Regions from separate parts of the Fictibacillus sp. EA-CB0309 genome, predicted to be linked through region 2. Evidence: riboswitches for the same ligand, from Rfam matches in the RefSeq annotation. Region 2 holds a riboswitch; the other holds the start of a gene.
The links. Region 2 has a riboswitch for glycine ahead of ACEWFH_RS02030 (amino acid permease). Riboswitches for the same ligand answer to the same signal wherever they lie in the genome.
Positions count from the first base shown of each region.

Region 1: another riboswitch for glycine. It lies ahead of gcvT (glycine cleavage system aminomethyltransferase GcvT); the one in region 2 lies ahead of ACEWFH_RS02030 (amino acid permease).

Region 1 covers NZ_CP169271.1:1,727,213-1,734,509, reverse strand. Annotated here, with positions in the region: gene gcvPB (aminomethyl-transferring glycine dehydrogenase subunit GcvPB) at 1-216, opposite strand, end outside; gene ACEWFH_RS09630 (hypothetical protein) at 192-368, opposite strand; partial or broken gene gcvPA (aminomethyl-transferring glycine dehydrogenase subunit GcvPA) at 386-1,509, opposite strand; gene gcvT (glycine cleavage system aminomethyltransferase GcvT) at 1,575-2,675, opposite strand; glycine riboswitch at 2,851-2,936, opposite strand; partial or broken gene ACEWFH_RS09615 (DEAD/DEAH box helicase) at 3,018-3,934, shown strand; gene ACEWFH_RS09610 (DEAD/DEAH box helicase) at 4,037-4,750, shown strand; partial or broken gene ACEWFH_RS09605 (YqhG family protein) at 4,719-5,483, shown strand; gene ACEWFH_RS09600 (YqzE family protein) at 5,721-5,882, opposite strand; gene ACEWFH_RS09595 (shikimate kinase) at 5,907-6,446, opposite strand; gene comGG (competence type IV pilus minor pilin ComGG) at 6,450-6,824, opposite strand; gene ACEWFH_RS09585 (competence type IV pilus minor pilin ComGF) at 6,824-7,033, opposite strand; gene ACEWFH_RS09580 (hypothetical protein) at 7,045-7,257, opposite strand; gene ACEWFH_RS09575 (hypothetical protein) at 7,241-7,297, opposite strand, start outside.
Region 2 covers NZ_CP169271.1:325,631-332,927, forward strand. Annotated here, with positions in the region: gene yycI (two-component system regulatory protein YycI) at 1-50, shown strand, start outside; gene ACEWFH_RS02005 (MBL fold metallo-hydrolase) at 67-864, shown strand; gene ACEWFH_RS02010 (S1C family serine protease) at 1,021-2,229, shown strand; gene ACEWFH_RS02015 (hypothetical protein) at 2,275-2,409, opposite strand; gene ACEWFH_RS02020 (CxxH/CxxC protein) at 2,710-2,874, shown strand; gene rlmH (23S rRNA (pseudouridine(1915)-N(3))-methyltransferase RlmH) at 2,955-3,434, shown strand; glycine riboswitch at 3,570-3,648, shown strand; gene ACEWFH_RS02030 (amino acid permease) at 3,781-5,154, shown strand; gene ACEWFH_RS02035 (prolyl hydroxylase family protein) at 5,217-5,807, shown strand; gene katG (catalase/peroxidase HPI) at 5,891-7,297, opposite strand, start outside.

The DNA.
Region 1 (7,297 bases), 1.4 Mb from region 2:
TGAATCAACTCCATGGTTACGATTGGATAATGCTGTATAGTGGCGAACAATTTGCAGCTCAGACACTTCAGGAAGGTCAGCTTCTTCCGTACGCAAATAATCGGAAGGAATGATTGACTCTACATTTATTTCTGGAACGTCAAGTTCAGGAATGCTGTACCCCACTCGACCTGGTTTGGACAATTCAAAAATTAATGACTGATGTTCTGTACGCATGCTAATCCCTCCAATACATTTGCAAGCTGATCGATCTCTTCTTTTGTTCGCATTTCCGTAACGGCTAAAAGCATATGGTTCTTAAGTTCTGAATACGAAAGACCCAAATCATAACCGCCGATGATGCCAGATTCTAATAGTTTTGCGTTCACTTCTTTAGCTGTACACTTTAACTCAATAACAAACTCGTTAAAGAACGGCCCTGTGAAGGCTGTTTTGAAGCCTTTTTCTTCAAGTACTTTTTTGCATAGTGTGCTTTTTGGATATTTTGGTGAGCCACTTCTTTAACACCTTGCTTACCTAGAGCAGTCATGGCAATGGATGCAGCAAGAGCATTTAGCGCTTGGTTTGAACAGATGTTACTTGTCGCTTTATCACGTCTGATATGCTGTTCTCTCGCTTGAAGCGTTAATACAAAACCGCGCTTCCCGTCTTCATCGAGAGTTTGACCAACTAAACGTCCAGGTACTTTACGCATTAACTTGGTTGTTACAGCAAAATATCCACAGTGAGGTCCACCAAAGCCTTGTGCGATTCCAAAAGGCTGTGCATCACCTACAACGATATCTGCCCCAAACTTCCCAGGGGAGTTAGTGCGCCTAAAGCTAACGGATTTGAAGAAACAACAAACATCCCTTTTGCTCCATGAACGATTTCTTCAATCTCTTTTAACGGTTCGATCTGACCGAAGAAGTTTGGATATTGCACGATCACACATGCCGTTTCTTCATCCACCTCAGCACGCAAGGCGTTGAGTGACGTCATTCCGTCTTCCATTTCAACTTCAACCACTTCTAAATGCTGTCCTTTAGCATATGTCTTCAGAACATCACGAGATTCTGGATGAACGGACTTGGAAACAACGATCTTCTTTCTGCGCGTTTGCGCTGCTGACAATAGACCTGCTTCAGCAAGTGAAGTTCCGCCATCATACATGGAAGAGTTAGCAACATCCATACCTGTTAATTCACAGATCATCGTTTGAAACTCGAAGATCGCTTGAAGTTCACCTTGAGAAATCTCAGGTTGGTAAGGTGTATATGCTGTGTAAAACTCAGAACGCAGAAGCATATGGTTAACGATTGATGGAGTGTAATGATCGTAAACTCCTGCTCCTAGGAATGATGCATATTCTTTTGTATTTTTGTTTAACGCAGCCAATCGGCCCATTTCCTTAACTAGCTCAGGTTCAGACAATGCTTCCTCAATTTGTAAGCGTCCTTTAAAACGAACTTCTTCTGGAATATCCTGAAAAAGATCTTCTGTCGTTTCAATTCCAATCGTTTCAAGCATTTCCTTTTATCTTGGTCTGTCATTGGCAAATAGCGGAACGTCATGGTTTCTCCTCCTTAAGAACTCTATTTTCCTCGTTTATAAAATGGTGAAGTGACTACTTTTGCTTTTAAGCGCTTTTGGCGAATCTGTACTTCGACTTCGGTACCAAGCTCTGTATACTCTTTTTCGAGCAAAGCAAGGCCTAGATTCTTCTTCAGTGTTGGCGATTGTGTACCGGTAGTAACTTCACCGATCTTCACATCACCTTTGTATACTTCATAATGAGAACGCGGGATACCTTTATCGATCATTTCAATGCCGACAAGCTTCCTTGGTGCCCCATTCTTCTTTTGTTCTGCCAGTACTTCTTTTCCGATAAAATCTTCTTCTTTATCTGTTTTTACAGCGAATCCGATTCCTGCTTCTATTGGAGTGATCTCTTTTGTAAGTTCTTGACCGTATAGAGCGAGCTTAGCTTCAAAACGAAGCGTGTCACGCGCACCAAGTCCTGCTGGAAGCAAACCATCTTCACTGCCAGCTTCAAGAATGGATCTCCACAATTTTTCAGCATGTTCAGTTTTCAAATAAATCTCAAACCCGTCTTCACCTGTGTAGCCTGTTCGAGAAACAAGAGCAGATATTCCAGCTAATGAAACATCTTCTTTAAAACGGAAGAATCCGATCTCAGAAAGGTTTGTATCCGTAAGCTTTTGTAAAATTTCTTCTGCTTGTGGTCCTTGAATAGCGAGTTGCGCATATTCAGGAGACACATTCACAAGTTCTACACCTTCAGGCTTTTTGCTCATAAGCCATTCGAAATCTTTTTCAATATTTGAGGCATTCACAACGAGCAAGTAATCGTTATCATTTCTTTTATAAATTAAAAGGTCATCTACTGTACCGCCGTTTTCATAGCACATAGCCGTATATTGCGCTTGGCCGTTTTGAAGTTTGGAAACATCATTTGTCATCGTATATTGCAAGAACGATAATGCGTTAGGTCCTCTTACATCAAATTCTCCCATGTGAGATACATCGAATAGACCTGCTTTTGTTCTTACAGCCTCGTGTTCCTCTTTGATACTTGAGAACTGAACAGGCAATTCCCAACCACCAAAATCAATTACTTTTCCACCGTGTTCTTTGTATGTTTCGAATAGCGGTGTTCGTAACAATGTAGCCATGTGAATTCCTCCTTTTTCATACTTAAAAATTTTCGGACTTTTCTGGACAAAAAAAGGACAGAAAGACCCCTTCAAAATGGGATCCTCTGTCCTGCAACCTGTAAGTTTCTCAGTATAGCTTCCTGAGTTTCTTCGTTGGTGGCTTTCATCTATTAAAAAGCACTCTCCAGAGATGCGTCTAGCAAGAGTCTTTTTGCCTGAGAGTTTCACAATTGTTTGCTCCTTCGGCGCTGCTAACGCAGTCTCTCCTCTTACTTTCATTCGCGAGTATGTTATTGTCCAAGGTCGCACATACTATTACTATGTTTACTACATTATTATCCTATCATTTTTACAAATGGAATGGCAACGAACTTTTTTAAAGAAAGGAAATCCGTTATGAAAATCGACGTTCAGTTTCAGCAAGATTGGCATGATGACTTTTTTAAGCGTGTGGAAGAAGATGGACCTTGGGCCAATTGGGATATGTATAACTTGGCGCTCGAGGCAGAGAATCATTTGGCAATTCCTGATTTTCTAGGACTTCAAGCTCCGAACCATCTCCCACAGATGACTTTTTTGCCACATCAGCTGGACGTTGCAACAACCGTTATTGAACAAATGAACGGAAAAGCAATATTAGCAGATGAGGTTGGGCTAGGGAAAACGATAGAAGCAGGATTAATTCTCAAAGAATATATGATTCGTCGTTTAGCGAAAAAGATTCTGATTCTTGTTCCCGCATCACTTGTTATTCAGTGGACAAACGAATTGAATCAAAAGTTCTTTATCCCTGCTATTGCACAGAAAAAGCTTACGTCTGGGAACAATGCGACGTTGTTGTATCTTCTATTGATACTGCCAAGCGCGCTCCCCACCGTGATATCGTGCTAAATCAGGATTATGATCTCGTTATTATAGATGAAGCACACAAACTCAAAAACAAAAAAACAAAAAACTATGAATTTGTACAGTTGTTAAAAAAGAAGTTCTGTTTATTGTTAACCGCTACTCCTGTACAAAATAGAGTTGAGGAGATTTTTAATCTTGTATCTCTATTGAAACCAGGACACCTCGGAAACAGAGAGAACTTTGATAAAGACTTTAAAGAAGATAAGTATTCCCTTAAGAATGAAGAGAAGTTAAAGCAACTTGTTAACAAAGTAATGGTACGTAACAGACGTGAAGAAACCGGTCTAAAATGGCCGAAACGCCTTGTTAAAACCATACCTATTACATTATCAAAAACCGAACGTGATCTATATGATGAAATTTCAAAACTGAAACGAGACCCATACTTTGATCGAAGTAAGTTCTCAATCGTTACATTGCAGCGTGAAGCATGCAGTTCTCGAGAAGCTGTATTTTTAACACTTAAAAACATGTTGCAAAAAGAGGTACCTTCGACGTTGATGGAGAACCGGATCGTTGACTTAATGAAAAAAATCGAAATGGTCGACCAAAATTCCAAAGCTCTAAAAGCATTGGAACTCATCCAATCGATCGATTCCAAGGTCATTATTTTTACAGAGTATCGCGCTACTCAATTGTACTTACAGTGGTTTTTACAGCAGCACGGCATCTCTTCAGTACCTTTTAGGGGCGGGTTTAAAAGAAGCAAAAAGGATTGGATGACCCACCTCTTTAGAACACGCGCTCAAGTGTTAATCGCAACTGAAGCAGGGGGAGAAGGAATTAACCTTCAATTCTGTCAGCATATTATCAACTATGATCTACCATGGAACCCGATGCGGATCGAACAGCGAATCGGACGTATCCACCGTATTGGCCAGCAAGGGGATGTTCATATCTACAACTTTGCAACTCAAAACACAATAGAGGAACATATCTTAAATCTGCTATACAACAAAATTAACCTATTTGAAAGTGTTATTGGAGAGCTCGATGAGATTTTAACAAAATTTGAGATCAAGAACATAGAGCGACATATAGCAGACATCATGAACACGTCTGATAGTGAAGGTGAGATCCGAGTGAAGATGGATAATCTTGCTTCCTTAATCAACTTGGATGGCGGGATCAAGCAGAAAGGATGGGAAGAGCATGCAGCAGCACGAGATACATCGCTTTCTTGAACGATATTTTGATGCAAATGAATGCCGGATTCTTGAAAAAAACTTTAGTTATATGAAAGTCCAATTGACCACAGAACTGGACAAAGTCTTAATGAATCGCCCGTTCTACTGGCATTATCTTGAGAAAACCGGTGGTACACCAAATCCGATGACGTTAACACTTGTAACAGGACAACAGCAAGCACCTGATGGAAAAGGCGAGTTTATCCATTTTGGGTCACCACGACTTCACCAAATCTTTGGATCGACGAAGAAACTCGCGTCTTTTATTCGGCTGTATGAATCTGTCCCACAACAAGGAGCACAAGTACCGCTGCAACCATGGCTCTGCCTAAATGTTAAAGTCACCTATCAATGTGATCAAAAGAAAGACCGAGTACTTTCTTATGGTATTCAATTGATTAATGGAACAATTGAAGATCAATTTCATCAGCGTCTTCAAAAAATGTTATTAACGAAAAGGATTCCGGATTTTTGTTATACACTTTCTCCATTTATTAAGCCTCAGAGTGCAATCAAACGATTGGAGAACAAAATCCAAGAAGTGATTGATGCAGATAACCACACGTGGGCAGAGGATGCGAGAAGCCGTTGGAAAGAAGATCAGGATTTATTGGAGAGCTTTTATGAGGATTCTCTCACGAAGCCAGAAGCGTATCACGTAGAAAAAGAAGCACTCCGTACGCAGTACGAGCCGAAAATTATCGTAGAGATCATAAACGGGGGCTCTTTTACCTTTCATGATGTCTGTTTTCGCAAACTTTGTTGCAGTGTCACACCTTCCCGCCTGACCCGCAGGAGTCTCGCACCTTCCACTACAAACAAGTGTTCAAAGAAGACAATAAAAAAAAGGAAAAGCAACAATCCTTTAAAAAACAGACTTCATAATACAATGTAAATAAGAGCCAGGTTCTGTACCCGGCTCTTCCTTTTTCCAGCCAATCCCTATTTTCTTCTTTTTTACGAAATGCTAACCCAAGCGCCATTGGAACAACACCAAACAAATAAGTGAGTATTGGCTCTCTTTTATTTTTTTAGAAATTCGCCTTTCCTTTCTTACGGCTTTTGGTTCATCCAAATATTTAACAATTTTTTGTGTAAGAATTTTAATAACGTCTGTACCTGCAGCCATTGACAAAACTCCTTTTGATTACATTCACTTCTTAGTTTTGTCTAATTGCTCCATATTTAAACGATTTAACTTCTCTAGAATTTCATGACACACTTCTTCAGTAGTGAAATGATCAGTGACGATCTCAATATCACTTCTTTCATAATGCTTACTTCTCTCATCAAAAAGCGCCTGTACTTCCTCTTTCGTTCGAGTTAATAATAAAGGTCTTTTATTTCTTTCGTCTTCTTTCATCAGCCTATTCCACAGAACCGGAAAACTTGTCTTTAAGTAGATGACGATCCCTTTACTTTTCATGTAGGACAGATTTTCTTCCCTTACGACTGCCCCGCCTCCAGTCATCACTACAGCATGCTCGAGCGGCAGTTGTCGAATGGCAAGTGATTCATAATTTCGGAACGCTTCTTCACCTTCGTTGTGAAAGATTTCCTTTATGGTCTTCCCTCTAAGTTTTTCAACGGTCGAATCAACGTCATAAGGCGGAACTTCTAACTGTTTAGAAAGTTGTTTCCCTACAGATGTTTTTCCGCAACCCATAAATCCGACTAAGTATATGATGTTCAAAATTCAACCCTCCACCCATTTTGTTACGCTTTTCTGTTTTACATTATAATACACTTTCGCTCTTCTTGTATGCTGTCGAGCTGTAACAGCATCAATATCAAACACAACTTCATCTTCTGACATTTTCGAGATCACTATTTGTATACGGCCTTCATTCACATTCAATAGGTGCTCTGAAGGAAAGTAAACGACAACATCAACCAATTCAGAAGCGCGGTCAACAGCTTGCTGTAAAAGACGAACTTGAAGCATTTGTTCTTCTTGCAAATAAACAAACTCTCGTTCAGAAAACACATTCTCTGTAACAAAACTAAAGAAGATCAGGATCATAAAACAAAGAGTAACAACAAGGGGATACACGAATCCTCTTTCATTCATTATTCTAATCTCCTAAAAACACGTATAAATTCTTTTCCTTGTGCATCCCTTAGAGTTATTTTAATAAATTTTTCAGATGTGTACGTCACTACCATATCTTGAACATTTTGTACCCACACTTCATGTCCTAACCCATTCACTTGTTTACGTATAAGAGAATGATATTTTGTAAAACTTAGTTCATCACCCGTCGTTTGAGTAATGTACAACCCGTTGTTTCTTACTTCAATCGATTTCCTTCTCTCACTTCTTTACCTAACATAGAAAAAAATAATGCTGTTTCTTCAAGTAGGATTGAAGGTGGATGTCTCTGAATGGGGAAAAGCAGCAACGGGATGAGTGAGGCAAGTACAAGCAGAACGCCAAGTGCAATAATTGCTTCTATAAGGGAATGACCATCTTTATTAAGAAACCGTTTAGTAAGAACTTGCACAGGTTTGGTACTCTTTATCGTTAGAACCTTGAAACGCAAT
Region 2 (7,297 bases):
TTAATGCAACTGACAGTTCCATTCAGGTTTTATCGGGAGAAGAAGAGTAGAAAGGAACATGCGGTTATGAGTTTAAAATTTAGCGTTCTCGCTAGCGGCAGTTCGGGGAATGCCGTTTACGTTGAAACCGAACAAACACGCCTGCTTGTTGATGCAGGGTTAAGTGCGAAACAGATTCAAATTCTTTTTGAAAAAGCGGCTTGTGGTGAAGTGGGCGATATTGATGGCATTCTCGTCACTCATGAACATAGCGATCACATAAGAGGACTCGGCGTGCTTGCTCGTAAATTTAAACTTCCAATCTACGCGAACAAAAACACGTGGAATGCTATGAACGGGTTAATTGGTGAAGTGGCAACAGAGCAAAAATTCGAGTTTGAGATGGAAAGCGTTAAAACGTTCAACGACCTTGAAGTAGAGTCGTTTGGCGTATCACATGATGCAGCTGAACCGATGTTCTATGTGTTTCATCACAACGGCAGAAAGCTGGCCCTCATGACAGATACAGGCTATGTGAGTGACCGAATGAAAGGGATTATCCGTGATAGCCATTCGCTTGTGATCGAGTCCAATCACGATATCAATATGCTCATGATGGGAAGATATCCTTGGAATATTAAACGACGTATTCTAGGAGATCATGGTCATATTTCAAACGAAGATTGCGGGCATGCTCTTGCAGATGTCATTGGAGATGGAACGAAGCACATTTATCTTGCGCATCTAAGTAAAGACAACAACATGAAAGATATTGCTCGCTTAGCGGTCGAACAAACGTTAAAAACGTATGATATCACGGCTGGTGAACAAATCATTCTTCATGATACAGACGCAAGTCAGCCTACTAAGCTCGCCTTGGTATAAATACTTACTTGTTTAAAGTAAACCGTTTCCGGAAATAACAATAAGTGTGGGAAATTATGAAAAATAACCCAAAATGTCCATAATTTCAGGACTAATTGCTTATACTAGGTTATGAATTCGTACACTTCATTGTTGAAAGGAACGGTGATGAGCAAAATGGGATATTATGATGACGATTATGAATCCTCATCTCGACAAAAAGGAAACCGCGGAGGAAAGTTTCTACCAGCTTTGCTAGGAGCGATTCTAGGTGGTTTGCTTGTTTTATTTACAGTACCTGCACTAGGAGGAGCTGGTCTCTTGCCGGATAATCTGTATCCTCCGAATGAAGAGGAAAACGGCTTAGGCACTGACGAAAATGCGGTTGAGAGAAACGTTGATGTTGATCTTACTACAAATGTAACAGATGCTGTAGATAAAGCTTCTGGTGCCGTGGTGGAGGTCGTTAACATTCAACAGACGGACTTCTGGAGCCAGCAGCCAGCGGGTACAGGATCAGGTGTTATTTATAAAAAAGAAGGCAACAAAGCGTACGTCGTAACAAACCATCACGTTGTTGAAGATGCGAATCAGATTGAAATCACATTAAGCAACGGTTCAAAATTAAAAGGAACGCTTCGCGGTTCAGATCCTCTGATGGATTTGGCTGTTGTTGAAATTGATGGCAGCAAAGTAGACAGTGTCGCTGAATTTGGGGTATCGGGTGACCTTAAACGCGGAGAACCTGCGATTGCAATCGGTAATCCGTTAGGAAACTTCCCTGGCTCTGTTACACAAGGGATCGTATCAAGTGCTGACCGCTCTATTCCCATTGATCTTGATCAAGACGGCAATCCTGATTGGCAAGCAGAAGTTATTCAGACCGATGCAGCCATTAATCCAGGTAACAGCGGTGGAGCGTTAATTAATATTGCGGGTCAGGTGATCGGCATTAACTCTTCTAAGATTGCTCAGAATGAAGTAGAGGGAATTGGATTCGCTATTCCTTCAGATGTAGCAAAACCAATTATCGAAGACCTTGAGAAATATGGTGAGACGAGAAGACCATTCTTGGGTGTTAACATCATTCCGCTTTCTCAAGTGAATACGTATCAGCGTGAACAAACGCTTAAGATTCCAAACAGTGTCAAAGATGGTGTCGTTGTAATGGAAATCACGCCAGCTTCTCCAGCGGCTCGAGCGGGAATGAAGGAAATGGATGTTATTACGGAGATGGGTGGAGAGAAGATTAAGGATCCAGTCGCTCTTCGTAAGTTCCTTTACACGAAAGCTAAAATTGGTGATGAAGTCGATGTAACGTTCTATCGTGATGGTAAGAAACAGACCGTCAAAGTTGAGTTGAGCGGTGGAAGACAAACGCAATAAATGTGATGAACAGGGGGCTTATGGTTTCCCTGTTTTTTTGTTTTGTTAGGCTTCGATGTCTTTGAAAGAGGTTGATTTCCGTTCCAGGCTGCTCGCTTTCCGCGGGGCAGTCGGTGAGCCCTTGCCGCTATGCGCCCTAAAGGGTCTCACCTGACCGCTTGTCCCGCAGGAGTCTCGCACCTTGCACTACAATCAACTTGGCAAAGAAGAGAATGAATAATAAAATCTTAAAGCAACACCCTGTTAGAGAAGAGTTTTTATTTCTACTACTTTGATGCTTTGTACTGATTTTTGGTTCAAGGTGTTTGCTTCTGGTTGTTTCATAAAACTGTTAAGCGGTTTGCATGTTACGAGGAGTGTTTAAAGTTGTTGAAGTTGGCTCCACATGTGGACAACTTTATTTGAAGGAGATTGTTTACACACAGACGTAAGTTCATTAGTGTAAGAAGAAGCATTGTGGATAAGTAAGGAGTGAAGATTTTGATAATTATTTGCTGTAAAGAGCATGCAGAGCTTGCGATTGACATCATTGTGGATGAATTTGAAACACCGCCTGTTGTGGAGTTACTAACAGAAAATAGTGAGTTATCAACAGGTTGTGAATACTGCAGCAACGACGGTACATATAAAGTATCGAACATATGAACGCCTACAATATATGGCCTTAAATGTGCATATGTGGATAAGTTCTGGGGATAACTTATTTGAAAGGAAGTTTTCAACAAGTGAATATATCAATCGTATCGGTAGGAAAGTTAAAAGAAAAATACTTGAAGTTAGGTATTGATGAATACTTAAAAAGACTAGGGCCGTATGCCAAAGTTGAAATTATAGAAGTTCCTGATGAAAAAGCACCTGAAACTTTAAGTGATCAAGAGATGATCATGGTTAAAAATGCTGAAGGTGAAAGGATTTTAGCAAAGATCGGGCAAGATGTGCATGTCATTGCAATGGCGATTGAAGGAAAGGCCGTTTCATCGGAAGACTTGGCTAAAAATTTGGATCAGCTTGCAACCTATGGGAAAAGCAAAGTAGCCTTCGTCATTGGAGGATCGTTGGGGTTAAGTGACGCTGTTATGAAGCGCGCGAATGAGAAGATTTCGTTTGGAAAGATCACTTATCCGCATCAATTGATGAAACTTGTTCTTGTTGAGCAGATTTATCGGGCTTTTCGGATTAATCGGGGAGAACCGTATCATAAGTAAATGATGCATGGCTTTTAATCTACACTGGGTTAACATTTGACAAAACCCAAAATCCATAATAGTATTAAAAACTATTCAGAACTACTTAAATTTAATAGATAGCAAGCTATGATTGCTGTGGGTCGTACTACAGCAGGAGCAGCTTCTGGAGAGACCGCTTGTTAAGCGGCGCCGAAGGGTTCACAATCTCAGGCAAACGGACAGAAGAGTATTGAATTTTGACATTGTTGTGCCTGTTATTTATAGCGCATTGAATGCTTTTTTCATATTCTAATGTACAAGAGATTGGAGAATTTTCCAGTCTCTTTTTTTCGTTTGATTTGCATCTTAGAAGGAGGATTCATACGTGTCACAGCAAGAGTTGAAGAGGGATTTGGCTAACCGTCATGTGCAGCTGATTGCCATTGGCGGAACAATTGGTACGGGGTTATTTTTAGGTTCAGGAAAAGCGATTCAGCTTGCCGGGCCGTCTGTTATATTTGCTTATTTAATCGTTGGGATCGCGTTGTTTTTCATGATGAGAGCGCTAGGGGAACTGCTGCTTTCGAACGCAGGTTATGAGTCGTTTACCGATATTGCAGAGGACTATCTTGGTCCGCGAGCTGCTTTCATCACAGGCTGGACGTATTGGTTCTGCTGGATCATGACAGCAATGGCCGATGTGATTGCTGTCGGTGTTTACGTGCAATATTGGTTTGACATACCGCAGTGGGTTCCGGCGATTGTCAGTTTGCTTCTTTTACTTGGGCTCAACCTTTTAACAGTTAAGCTTTTCGGGGAATTGGAGTTTTGGTTTGCTCTAATCAAGGTGGTTACGATTCTCGCGTTAATTGTAATTGGGGTTGTTTTACTAGTGATAGGTTATCAGACTGATGCGGGAACCGTCTCAATGAACAATCTGTGGAACCATGGAGGTCTGTTTCCCAATGGGATGACCGGATTCTTACTATCGTTCCAGATGGTTGTGTTCGCGTTTGTGGGAGTGGAATTGGTCGGTGTGGCGGCAGCAGAAACGTCTGATCCTAGAAAAAATATTCCGTCTGCGATCAATAAGATTCCACTTCGAATTCTGTTTTTCTACGTTGCCGCATTGATTGTGCTCCTTTGCATCAATCCCTGGACTCAATTAAACGCAGCGGAAAGTCCGTTCGTTAAAACGTTCAGCTTAATAGGGATTCCGCTTGCGGCTGGAATTATTAATTTCGTTGTCCTGACATCCGCGGCATCTGCGTGTAACAGCGGATTGTTTTCGACTAGCCGCATCCTGTTTACGTTGAGCAAGAGTGAACAGGCTCCTCAATCTTTTAAGAAACTGACTAAAAATCATGTGCCTGGAAACGCGCTATGGGTATCTGCTTTTGTCGTTTCAGTAGGAGCGCTCCTGAGCAAACTGGTTCCGGAGCAGGCTTTTGGCATTGTAACCACGATCAGTGCCATTTGTTTTATCTGGGTGTGGAGCGTCATCTTAATTAGTCATATCAAATATTGTAAAAATCGTTCGGATCTGCACAAAAAGTCAGCATTTAAAGCACCTTTTGCTCCGTTCATTAACTATGTGGTTCTAGCGCTATTCGGGCTGATCCTGATTGTGTTGCTCGTTGCAGATGCTACTCGTCCAGCGTTATTGCTGACACCTTTGTGGTTTATTTTATTATTTATACTGTATTCGTCCAAAAATTCAACGAAACGGCTGCGTGAAGTGGACATCGATCTAAAATAGGTTCACGGCCCTTATTTTTAGAGCATAGGATAGCTGTAAATTACGAAAAAATAGGTGATCCGATGAAAGAGCCTTCCGTTGTTTACAGTGAAATTCCTTTTATAGCAAGCTATGAAAACACATTGAGTCAGAATGAATGCCAACAATTGATGGATATGGCTAAAGAAAATCTAAAGCCGTCGACGGTCGTAGGGGCGTCAAACACACGAAAGTCAGATCAAGCGTGGCTTCCTCATCATTTAAATGAAACGGTTCAACAAATAACAGAACGCATTTCGTCCATCGTAGGGCAGCCGCTCAGTCATGCAGAACAATTACAAGTTGTTAGGTATCAAGTTGGAGGGAAATTTGATGCCCATTTCGACACATTTAGTCCTTCCACCCAGTTAGGAAGAACGTATTTATCAAATGGGGGACAACGAATCGTTACAGCACTTCTCTATTTAAACTCTGTAACTGATGGAGGAGGAGAAACGTTTTTTCCAGCTTTAAAATTTGAGGTAGCTCCTTCACAAGGGAATATGCTCGTTTTTGAAAATTGCATCAAGCATACAGATCAGCCACACCCACTTTCCTTTCATGGGTCTCGTCCATTAACAGCAGGAGAAAAGTGGATTGCTACTCTGTGGTTTAGAGAAAAGCCACGACATTAATCGAAAACAATTAAGGCCAGAGATTTTGCTAAATCTCTGGCCTTTTCTAGCTTTTTAAAAATAGTATTTTGAAAATCCATCAACTACTCATTTGTTTGTTTAACATCGAAACGATCAGCGTCCATCACTTTTACCCATGCTGCGATAAAGTCGCGAACGAATTTTTCTTTGTTGTCATTTTGTCCATACACTTCAGCTAAAGCACGAAGTTCTGAGTTTGATCCGAAAACAAGGTCAAAGCGGGATGCTGTACGTTTCACTTCGCCTGTCTTACGGTCGCGGCCTTCATATTGGTTGAAGCCCGTTAATTTCCACTCAATGCCCATATCAAGCAAGTTCACGAAAAAGTCGTTCGTTAACGTGCCTACACGGTCCGTGAATACGCCGTGTTTTGTGCCATCATAGTTTGTCCCAAGAACACGCATACCGCCGAGAAGGACTGTCATTTCAGGTGCAGATAGACCGAGTAGCTGAGCTTTGTCTACGAGCATTTCTTCAGGGCTCGTAGAGTATTCTTTCTTCTGATAGTTGCGGAATCCATCAGATACAGGCTCTAACACATCAAATGTATCGGCATCTGTTTGCTCTTGTGTTGCATCACCGCGTCCAGGTGTAAATGGAACCGTTACATCGAAGCCTGCATCTTTTGCTGCTTTTTCAACGGCTGCGCTTCCTCCGAGAACAATTAAGTCGGCTAGACTTACCTTCGTGTCGAGCTGGTTTTGAATATCTTGATAGATTCCTAGAACTTTCTCCAGCTGTGCAGGTTCGTTTGCTTCCCAATCTTTTTGAGGTGCCAGACGAATGCGTGCACCGTTTGCTCCTCCACGCATATCAGAATTGCGGTATGTGCTTGCTGAAGCCCAAGCGGTTTTTACGAGTTCGCTCACTGTTAATCCTGAATTTAAGATTTTTTCTTTTAGTGCTGCTATATCTGACGGTGATAAATCATAATCAACATTTGGAACAGGATCCTGCCAGATGAGTTCTTCTTCTGGAACCTCTGGACCTAAATATCGAACTTTTGGTCCCATGTCACGGTGAAGCAATTTAAACCAAGCCCGTGCGAAGGCATCAGCAAACTCATCTGGGTTCTCGTAATAACGGCGGGAAATTTTTTCATAGTCTGGATCCCTACGTAATGCCATATCCGCTGTTGTCATCATCGTTTTCACTTTAATAGAAGGATCTTCGGCATCAGGAGCCATATGCTCTTCCGTCATATCGATAGGTGTCCATTGATATGCACCTGCAGGACTTTTTGTTAACTCCCACTCGTAGCCGAACATTAGGTCGAAGTAGCCGTTATCCCACTTAGTTGGGTTTGACGTCCAAGCTCCTTCTACACCACTGGAGATGGTGTCGCGTCCTTTTCCGCTTCCGTGTTTGCTCAGCCAACCGAAGCCTTGTGTCTCAAGGTTTGCCGCTTCCGGATCGTCCCCAACAAGAGAAGGGTCACCTGCGCCGTGCGCTTTTCCAAAAGTATGTCC